2 regions of the Enterobacter sp. QK-SA4 genome follow, and region 2 is predicted to be linked to the other one. Evidence: predicted binding sites of a transcription regulator. Region 2 holds the regulator's gene; the other holds the start of a gene.
The links. The regulator PurR, encoded in region 2, represses purine synthesis genes. The targets are predictions, from matches to a motif close to CANGCAAACGTTTGCNTG.
Positions count from the first base shown of each region.

Region 1 (5,552 bases), 1.9 Mb from region 2:
TCAAGGCGGGAATGGTGTAATTAGATGTCACGGCAGGCATTGACTACCTGCCGTGAAGATGATCAGTTCTTTTCAGGCGGGAAAACGAGGTTCAGAACGATAGCGGTGATACCGCCCGCGGCAATGCCGGAAGAGAGCAAGTTTTTCACCCAGTCAGGCGCAAACTGCAGGATCAGCGGCTGCTGGGACACGCCCAGGCCAACGGCCAGCGACAGCGCGATAATCATGATCGCGCGGCGGTTCAGCGGCTCGCGGGAGACAATACGCACGCCGGAGGCCGCGATAGTGCCGAACATCACCAGCGTCGCGCCGCCCAGCACTGGCTCAGGGATATGCTGCACAAAGCCGCTTACCGCCGGGAACAGGCCGAGAACGATCAGCATCAGCGCCACCACAAAACCGACGTAGCGGCTGGCAACGCCGGTCAGCTGGATCACGCCGTTGTTCTGACCGAAGCAGGAGTTCGGGAAGGTGTTGAATACCGCAGAGACAAATGAGTTCAGGCCGTTCGCCAGCACGCCGCCTTTGAGGCGCTTCATGTACAGCGGGCCGGACACCGGCTGCTCGGAGACGTCCGAGGTGGCGGTGATATCACCGATGGTCTCCAGAGAGGTGATCATAAAGACCAGCATCAGCGGCAGGAGCAGGCCCCAGTCAATGCCCAGTCCGTAGTACAGCGGCGTAGGAACGACGATCAGCGCGCTGTTGGTCGGCGCGGTGTTCTCCGGCAGCATGCGCAGCGCCCACGCCAGCAGGTAGCCCGCCGCCATGGCGATCACCAGCGAGGCGACGCGCAGGTAAGGGTTACGCTGACGGTTAAGCAGAATAATGATCGCCAGCACGACACCCGCCAGCAGCAGGTTTTTCGGCGCGCCGAAGGTGTGGTCGCTCATTGCGGCATAGCCGCCGCCGATGGACGTCAGGCCCACCTGGATCAGCGACAGGCCGATAATCATCACGACCACGCCGGAAACCAGCGGGGTGATGACGCGGCGAGCCAGATGCAGAACGCGGGAGATCACCATCTCCGTACAGCTGGCCAGCATCAGCGTGCCGAACAGCGCCGCCATCATGGTCGGAACATCCGCACCGCCGGTTTTCAGCGCCGCACCGCCCATGATCAGCGGTGCCACGAAGTTAAAGCTGGTGCCCTGAATCGACAATAATCCCGACCCCACCGGACCCCACGCTTTAATTTGAATAATCGAGGCCACGCCGGAGGCGAAGAGAGACATGCTGATAATGTGCTGCGTGTCCTGCGCCGGTAAGCCGAGCGCCTGGCAAATCAGCAGCGCCGGGGTGATCACCGCAACAAACATTGCCAGAAGATGCTGGCAGGCGGCGAAAAGCGTTTGCGGCAGCGGCGGGCGGTCTTCAAGGCGGTAAATCAGTTCGCTATTTTGCTTCTGCGCAATCGGTTGCGCATCAGGCGACTCTATGGTGTTAACGGACATCGGCGGCAATCCCACGGTGGAAAAGCGGGCATTTTATCTGACCACCTGGTAAAAGCAAACGATTGCCAGCAAAAAAAGGGAAGAAAATCTGCTGCTGTGAGCAGGTTTTCTACAACGCGTGGGGAAAAAAAATTACACTTTTTGCGCCGGGAGCTCATGAAGAGCGCAACCCGGCCCAGGATAACGCCGCGTGTGTATGGAACACGCGCATTACAGGAGCCTTTTATGATTCATCTCGATACGTTGTCGACCCTTGTTGCCGCAACGCTGGTTCTTCTGCTTGGTCGCAAGCTGGTACATAGCGTTTCCCTTCTGAAGAAATACACCATTCCTGAACCTGTCGCCGGTGGCCTGCTGGTGGCGCTGGCTCTGCTTATACTGAAAAAAAGCATGGGCTGGGAAATCGATTTTGATATGTCCCTGAAAGATCCGCTGATGCTGGCCTTCTTTGCCACTATCGGCCTGAACGCCAACCTGGCGAGCCTGCGCTCGGGCGGTAAGGTGCTCGGCGTATTCCTGATTGTGGTGGTGGGGCTGCTGCTGATGCAAAACGCCATTGGCATCGGCATGGCAACGCTGCTGGGGCTGGATCCGCTGATGGGATTGCTGGCGGGGTCGATTACCCTTTCGGGCGGTCACGGAACCGGGGCCGCGTGGAGCAAGCTGTTCATCGAGCGCTATGGGTTTGAAAATGCGACGGAAGTGGCGATGGCCTGTGCGACCTTTGGCCTGGTTCTGGGTGGCCTGATTGGCGGCCCGGTGGCGCGGTATCTGGTTAAGCACTCCACCACGCCGAACGGCAGGCCTGACGATGAGCTGGTGCCGACCGCGTTCGAAAAGCCGGACGTCGGGCGCAGCATTACCTCGCTGGTGCTGATTGAAACTATCGCGACGATCGCCATCTGCCTGACCGTGGGCAAAGTGGTTGCGCAATGGCTGGCGGGTTCCGCATTTGAACTGCCGACGTTTGTCTGCGTGCTGTTTATCGGGGTGATCCTGAGCAACGGTCTGGCGCTGATGGGCTTCTACCGCGTGTTTGAACGGGCGGTATCGGTGCTCGGCAACGTCTGCCTGTCGCTGTTCCTGGCGATGGCGCTGATGAGCCTCAAGCTGTGGGAACTGGCTTCGCTGGCGCTACCGATGGTGGCGATTCTGGCGGTACAGGCGCTGTTTATGGCGCTGTACGCCATGTTCGTGACCTGGCGCATGATGGGCAAAAACTACGATGCGGCGGTGCTGGCGGCGGGTCACTGCGGGTTTGGTCTGGGGGCCACTCCAACGGCTATCGCCAATATGCAGGCGATCACAGAACGGTTCGGGCCATCGCACATGGCGTTTCTTGTGGTCCCGATGGTTGGCGCATTCTTCATTGATATCGTCAACGCGCTGGTGATTAAGCTGTATCTGATGCTGCCGATGTTTGCCTGAAATCAGGCGTTGGAATAGCGCTCGGTTTCCGGCATCCAGCGCTCAATTAACGCTGCCGCCTGTTCGGGGTAGCGTTCATGAATATGGCGAGCCAGGCGCTGAACTTCTGGGATCATGGCCTGATCGCGCAGCAAATCCGCCACTTTGAACTCGGCGTTCCCCGTCTGACGCGTGCCCAGCAGTTCGCCCGGGCCGCGGATCTCCAGGTCTTTTTGCGCAATCACAAAACCGTCGTTGCTGTCGCGCAGCACCTGAAGACGCATCTGGGCGGTTTTGGAAAGAGGCGCTTTGTAGAGCAGAACGCAGTGGGACGCAACCGCGCCACGGCCGACGCGCCCGCGCAGCTGGTGGAGCTGGGCAAGGCCGAGACGCTCCGGGTTTTCGATGATCATCAGGCTGGAATTCGGGACGTCCACGCCGACTTCGATCACCGTGGTGGCGATCAGCAGATGTAAATCACCCTGTTTGAACGACTGCATCACCGCCTGTTTTTCAGCGGGCTTCATGCGTCCGTGAACCAGACCCACGTTCAGCTCCGGCAGCGCCAGCTTAAGCTCTTCCCACGTGGCTTCGGCAGCCTGCGCTTCCAGCAGTTCAGATTCTTCAATCAGCGTACAGACCCAGTAGGCCTGACGCCCTTCCTGGGTGCAGGCGTTGCGCACGCGGTCAATGATATCGCTGCGGCGCGTGTCGGGAATGGCGACCGTGGTGACCGGGGTACGGCCCGGCGGCAGTTCGTCGATGGTGGAGGTATCCAGATCGGCGTAGGCGGTCATCGCCAGGGTGCGCGGGATCGGCGTGGCGGTCATGATCAGCTGATGCGGGTGGAAGCCCTGCTGCAGCCCTTTCTCCCATAATGCCAAACGCTGATGCACGCCGAAGCGGTGCTGCTCGTCGATGATCACCAGCGCAAGACCGTTAAACTGCACCTGCTCCTGGAAGATAGCGTGCGTGCCGACAATCATCTGCACCTGCCCACTGGCAATAGCCTCCTGTTGCGCAAGGCGCGCTTTGCCTTTTTGCTTCCCTGCAAGCCAGCCCACTTCAATCCCGAGTGGCGCAAACCAGGCGCGGAAATTGTTGGCGTGCTGTTCAGCCAGCAGCTCGGTCGGCGCCATTAGCGCCACCTGTTTACCGTGGGCAATCGCGCGCAGGGCCGCCAGGGCGGCAACCAGCGTTTTACCGGAGCCCACGTCGCCCTGCACCAGGCGCATCATCGGCACGTCGAGCGCCATATCGCGTTCAATCTCGGCGGTGACGCGCGCCTGCGCGCCGGTGGGTTTAAACGGCATAGAGGCCAGCAGCTTATCTTTGAGCTCATCACGAGGGCTTAAGGGCTGGGCGTGGAAACGCTGCGCGCCCGCGCGAAGCGCCAGCATGCTCAGGTTATGTGCCAGTAATTCCTCAAGGATAAGACGCTGTTGGGCGGGGTGTTTGCCGCTTTCTAAATCGCTGAGCTGCAGCGTTGGCGGCGGTCGATGCAGGGTTCGCAGCGCCTCGGGCAGGCTCATCATGCCCTGCGCCAGCTCGGGCGGCAGCAGCTCGGTAATTGCGCAGGTATCCAGCAGCTCCAGCGCCTGATCGGTGAGCTTACGCAGCGTCGCCTGCTTGATGCCTTCGGTCGTCGGGTAAACCGGGGTAAGCGTCTCCTGCATTTCCGGCGTGCTGAGATCGCCCTGCACGCGGTACTCCGGGTGGATCATCTCTGCGCCGTATTTCCCGCGTTTGGCTTCGCCATAGGCCAGCACCCTGCGGCCCGTCGCCAGGCTGTTTTTCATCGCCGCGCTGAAGTTGAAAAAACGCATGGTGAGAATGCCGGTGCCGTCGCTGATCTGGCAGGTCATCATCCGGCGTCCGCCGAAGGTGATGTTGCAGTTCAGGACTTCGCCTTCAACGGTGGCGTAAATGGCGGGAAGGAGATCGCCAATCTTGTAGAGCTGAGTGCGGTCTTCGTAACGCAGGGGGAGGTGAAGCAGGAGATCCTGCACGGTGTGCAGGCCAATTTTTGCCAGCTTATTGCTTTGCGCCGCGCCCACGCCTGTCAGGCTGTTAAGCGGGATGGCATCCAGCAGGCGGCCTTTCATCGCTTACCCGGCGTACTGCATGGTGGCCCACCACTCGGCATCGGCTTCAATTTCGCCCTGCGCATTGACGTGGGGGTAAGGCAATTTTTTCTGCTTCGCAACGCGAGCCAGCACCGGATAACCACCTTCAAACAGCAGGCGCTGCTGTTCATCTTCCGGCAGCATGCTGTTGCTGCGCTCGTACATCCCGGCGTTCTGACGCTGACGCTGCGCTTCATACAGAATGAGTGCGGACGCCACGGAGACGTTCAAAGATTGCACCATGCCGATCATCGGAATGATAATGTCACGATCCGCCAGATCCAGCGCTTCCCGGGAGATCCCGGTTTTCTCCTGACCCATCAAAATGCAGGTCGGGCGGGTGTAGTCGATCTCGCGGAAATCTACGGCTTTAGCGGACAGGTTAGTGGCAAGGATCTGCATCCCGCGCCCTTTCAGGTGCGATACGGCTTCGCCAATGGTGTGATGATTTTTGACAGACACCCAGCTGTTGCTACCTGCCGCCGCCGAGACCGTATTGCGCATACGGCCATCCGGCCAGACGGCGTGCACTTCATGCACACCGACGGCATCTGCGGTACGAACG
Region 1 covers NZ_JBXFXH010000007.1:4,643,273-4,648,824, reverse strand. The annotation lists gene AC1VYI_RS23950 (nucleobase:cation symporter-2 family protein) at 63-1,454, opposite strand; gene gltS (sodium/glutamate symporter) at 1,680-2,882, shown strand; gene recG (ATP-dependent DNA helicase RecG) at 2,885-4,966, opposite strand; gene trmH (tRNA (guanosine(18)-2'-O)-methyltransferase TrmH) at 4,970-5,552, opposite strand, start outside.
Region 1: AC1VYI_RS23950 (nucleobase:cation symporter-2 family protein) is a predicted target of PurR. The motif match lies at 1,506-1,523, and genes of this name have one in related genera.

Region 2 (5,552 bases):
CTCAGTGAAGACTACTGGGTACGCCACTACGTCGGCGCGCGTCGCGTGATGACGCCGAAAACCATTCGCTAACCCCTGCCCTGCCACATCCGTGGCAGGGTAAGTTCCTCTTTTGCATACCCTTTCAATTTGCTATCCTGTCCATGTTGTCTGTGTGGTTATTGGCAACACAAAATACAATAAGGAGAGAAGCAATGTCGTTCGAATTACCTGCACTACCGTATGCAAAAGACGCCCTGGCACCGCACATTTCTGCGGAAACCCTGGAATATCATTACGGCAAGCATCACCAGACGTACGTCACCAACCTGAACAATCTGATCAAGGGTACCGATTTTGAAGGCAAAACGCTGGAAGAGATCGTCCGCAGCTCAGAGGGTGGCGTGTTTAACAACGCGGCTCAGGTGTGGAACCACACCTTCTACTGGCACTGCCTGGCGCCGAATGCCGGCGGTGAACCTGCCGGTGAACTGGCTATCGCTATCAACGCCGCATTTGGCAGCTTCGCGGATTTCAAAGCGAAATTTACCGATGCAGCCATCAAGAACTTCGGTTCTGGCTGGACGTGGCTGGTTAAAGAGGCGGATGGCAAACTGGCTATCGTGTCCACTTCAAACGCGGGTACCCCGCTGACCACCAGCGCTAAGCCGCTGATGACAGTGGACGTATGGGAACACGCTTACTACATTGACTACCGCAACGCGCGTCCGAACTACCTGGAGCACTTCTGGGCACTGGTTAACTGGGACTTTGTTGCGAAGAACTTCGCCGCGTAAGAGACACGCAGAAGGGTTCGCCCTTCTGCGTTTTTGGTTTATTCCGCAGCGCAGGCTGCTTCAGGCTGTTTACGACCCGACATCATCACCAGCAGCAGGCCGAGCGCGGCAATAATCGCCCCCATCACAGGCACAAAGCTGTATCCCAGACCACCTGAAATCACGGCCCCACCGGCCGCGGCGCCCAGGGCATTACCCAGGTTAAACGCACCGATATTCACGGAAGATGAAAGTCCCGGCGCCTCGTGCGCGACACGCATCACGCGCATCTGCAGCGGCGGCACCACGGCGAAAGTGGCGGCTCCCCAGACGACCATCGCAATCGCGGCCCCAAACTCATTACGCGCCAGCCACGGAATGGCAACCATGATGACAATCAGCAGGGTTAAGAAGCCCTTAAGCGTCCCGCTCACGGAACGGTCGGCAAATTTCCCGCCGAGATAGTTGCCGATCGAGAAGCCCACGCCAATCAGCACCAGCATCGCGGTCACAAAGAGAGGCGTTGCGTGGGTGATGTCATGCAATACAGGTGAAATATAGGTGTAGAGGGTAAACATCGCCCCTGCCCCCAGCACGGTGGTCAGCAGCGCGGAGAGCACCTGCGGGCGCATCAGCACAGCCAGCTCTTTACGCACTTCCGGACGTTCTCCGGCGCTGCCTTTCGGCAGGGAGAAGAACAGCGCCACCATCGCAATCACGCCCAGCCCGGCCGTCGCCAGGAAGGACATACGCCAGCCGATCGCTTCCCCCAGCCAGGTTGCCGCAGGCACCCCGCCGATGTTGGCAATCGTTAGCCCCATAAACATGGTCGCCACGGCGCTCGCCTGCTTGTGTTTTGGCACCACGCTGGCTGCCACGACCGATCCCAGCCCGAAGAATGCGCCGTGATTAAGGCTGGTCAGAATACGCGATAGCATCAGGGTGGTGTAGTCTGGCGAAATGGCCGAAAGCACGTTGCCCAGGGTGAAAATCGCCATCAGGAAAATCAGCGCATTGCGGCGCGCGCGGTGCGAAAGCAGAAGCGTCGTCAGCGGCGCACCGACCATCACGCCGATAGCGTAGGCGCTAATTAACATCCCTGCCGCAGGGATAGAGACATCTACGCCCCGGGCAATAACAGGCAGTAACCCCATCGGGGAGAATTCAGTGGTGCCAATCCCAAAAGCGCCAATCGCCAGGGCCAGCAGGGGAAAATTGATTTTCATGCGTCAACTCCGGATGCCGTGTCATTTGGTGACACAGAACAAAGAAGCGGAAAGCATGACATCAATCACAAAAAATGAGAAGTTAACAAAATGGCAAAAGATTTTTGCCAGAGAAGTAACAATCCGGGGAGTCGGGAGGGAGAAGGCTCTCCCTCCGCGTAAATCAGTGCAGCGCAGCCGTCAGACCGGCCGCAACAATCAGAGCCAGCACAACAACGGTGGTGAACAGCGAAAACTTAAGATCGGAACTCATCAATTTTTCTCCTTTTAATCCCCACACGAAAAGTGAGCTTGCTCATTTTTGCACAGATTACGTCAAAAATCTTCCTGGATTTATACTGATAACCACTTTACCTCTTCCCCTTTTCATCAAGATAGGACAAAATTCCACGCTAAATTTATTAGCGTACCGGCCATTGACCCCCTCCTGACGTCCCGTGTCGTTTTCCCGGCGTGCCGCAATTCAAGATTGCGAGATAAGGGTGAGAGAAGGCAAACGTTTACCTTCAAGTTTTTCAGGAGCTTAGGATATGGTCTGGAGTGACATTTAATGGCAACAATTAAAGACGTAGCAAAACGCGCAAACGTTTCCACTACAACCGTATCACATGTAATTAACAAAACCCGCTTTGTGGCGGAAGAGACGCGCAACGCCGTCTGGGCAGCGATCAAAGAGCTGCACTATTCGCCAAGTGCGGTTGCGCGCAGCCTCAAGGTTAATCACACCAAGTCCATTGGATTACTGGCAACCAGCAGTGAAGCGGCCTATTTTGCCGAGATCATTGAAGCGGTCGAAAAGAACTGCTTCCAGAAAGGCTATACCCTGATTCTGGGCAACGCGTGGAACAGCATTGAAAAACAGCGTGCCTACCTGTCGATGATGGCGCAAAAGCGCGTTGATGGCCTGCTGGTGATGTGTTCCGAGTATCCGGAGTCCGTGCTGTCGATGCTGGAAGAGTATCGCCATATTCCGATGGTGGTGATGGACTGGGGCGAAGCGCGCGCAGACTTCACCGATTCCGTTATCGATAACGCCTTTGAAGGCGGCTATATGGCCGGTCGTTATTTGATCGAACGCGGTCACCGCGAGATTGGCGTGATCCCCGGTCCGCTGGAGCGCAACACCGGCGCGGGCCGTCTGGCCGGTTTTATGAAAGCGATGGAAGAAGCGTTGATCAACGTGCCGGAAAACTGGATTGTGCAGGGCGACTTTGAGCCGGAATCCGGCTACCGCGCGATGCAGCAGATCGTCTCCCAGCCTCACCGTCCAACCGCCGTCTTCTGCGGGGGCGACATCATGGCCATGGGCGCGCTCTGCGCTGCCGACGAGCTAGGCCTGCGCGTACCGCAGGATATTTCCGTGATCGGGTATGACAACGTGCGTAACGCGCGCTTCTTCACCCCGGCGCTGACCACCATTCACCAGCCAAAAGACTCGCTGGGCGAAACGGCCTTTAACATGCTGATGGACAGAATCGTCAACAAGCGTGAAGAGTCGCAGTCCATTGAAGTTCACCCGCGTCTTATCGAACGCCGTTCCGTTGCGGATGGTCCGTTCCGCGACTACCGTCGTTAATCGCTTTACGGGGGCCAGCTACGCTGGCTCCCGTAACCATTCCCGGTTCAGCGTTTCGCTGTCTCCCAGATAATCCAGCAGCCAGGCCATAGCAGGCGAGACATCATTTTGCTGCCATGTGAGGCAGCAGGCCGCATCCGGGAACGGATTCTCCAGCGTCAGCTCAACCCACTCTCCGGTATCGATGCGCGGACGCGCGAAATGAACGGGCACCATCGCGACGCACAGCCCGGCGCTGAGGCACGTCGCCGACGATTCCCAGTCAGGGGCCACCACCCGCCGCTGGTTGTCGAGAAGCCAGGTGATACGCTTGGGCAATGAACGGGACGTATCCTCCAGCACCAGCGACGGCCAGTTGCGCAGCGTGTCATCGCTCAGCGGCCCTTCCATCGCCGCCAGCGGATGATCGCTTGCCACCACGCATTTCCAGCTCAGCATTCCCATATCGCGAAAAGCGTAACGTCCCCCGACCGGGATCGCCTGCGTGGCCCCAATCGCCATCTCTGCCCTGCCGTCCGCCAGCGCATCCCAGACGCCGTTAAACACCTCCTGCGAGACCCGCAGCTCGACGTCAGAAAAATGACGGTAGAAATCGACGATCATCTGCCGGGTGCGCTCGGGTTTAACAATGTTATCCACCGCGATGGAAAGATGTCCCCGCCAGCCGTTAGCGATCTGCTGACACTGTTCGCGGGTGATCTGCATTTTTTTGATAACAGAACGCCCTTCTTTCAAAAACCACGCGCCTGCGGGCGTTAATTCCACATCGCGATGCCGCCGTTCAAACAGCGGAACCGCCAGCCACTCCTCCAGCTGGCGCACCGTGTAGCTGATGGCCGAAGGGACGCGGTGCAGCTCCTGCGCCGCACCGCTAAAGCTGCCGTTACGCGCAACAGCATCGACCACTTCAAGAGAATAATCTGACCACATTTTCTGCCTGCAAAATTTTTGAATGCACCCGCCAAATATTAGCGTTTCACAAGCGGCTTTGCACTCCCTACACTCAGCGCCAATGTATACCTGCCTCCTCAGGAGAATAAAATAATGCAACCCAGGAACGGTTTTTTAGTCTGGCTCGGCGGCTTGAGCGTGCTGGGCTTTTTGGCCACCGATATGTACCTGCCGGCGTTTGCCGCCATGCAGGAAGATTTACAAACGCCTGCCGCCGCCATCAGCGCCAGCCTGAGTTTATTCCTCGCCGGCTTTGCCTTCGCTCAGCTGCTCTGGGGACCGCTCTCGGATCGCTTTGGTCGTAAACCGGTACTGTTGCTGGGCCTGGCCATTTTTGCGGTGGGCTGCCTGGGAATGTTATGGGTACGCGATGCCACCTGGCTGCTGGTGCTGCGGTTTATTCAGGCCGTGGGCGTCTGTGCCGCGGCCGTGACCTGGCAGGCGCTGGTCACCGACTATTACCCGGCTAACCGCACAAACCGTATTTTCGCCACCATTATGCCGCTGGTGGGTCTCTCACCTGCCCTCGCTCCCCTGCTGGGCAGCTGGATCCTCGCGCATTTCGACTGGCAAGCCATTTTCGCCACGCTGTTTACCATTACTCTGGTACTGATGCTGCCAGCGTTCGCCCTCAAGCCCGCGCATAAAAAAGAAGCGCATGAAGAGGCGAAGCCGATTACCTTTACTTCCCTGCTCAGCGCCAAAGCGTATCGCGGGAATGTCCTGATCTATGCCGCCTGCTCGGCAAGCTTCTTCGCGTGGCTCACCGGCTCGCCGTTCATTCTGCACGATATGGGCTACAGCCCGGCAGCCATCGGCCTGAGCTATGTTCCGCAGACCATCGCGTTCCTGGTAGGCGGGTACGGCTGTCGCGCGGCGCTGCAAAAATGGGAAGGTCAGCAGATGCTGCCGTGGCTGCTGGTGTTGTATGCGCTGAGCGTTATCGGGACCTGGGCCGTTGGCTTTATTCCCGGTGCCGGTCTGGCTGAAATTTTGATCCCATTCTGCGTGATGGCCGTCGCGAACGGGGCGATTTACCCTATC
Region 2 covers NZ_JBXFXH010000007.1:2,751,353-2,756,904, forward strand. The annotation lists gene AC1VYI_RS14750 (C40 family peptidase) at 1-72, shown strand, start outside; gene sodB (superoxide dismutase [Fe]) at 195-776, shown strand; gene AC1VYI_RS14760 (MFS transporter) at 815-1,981, opposite strand; gene cydH (cytochrome bd-I oxidase subunit CydH) at 2,145-2,234, opposite strand; gene purR (HTH-type transcriptional repressor PurR) at 2,532-3,557, shown strand; gene punR (DNA-binding transcriptional activator PunR) at 3,576-4,487, opposite strand; gene punC (purine nucleoside transporter PunC) at 4,602-5,552, shown strand, end outside.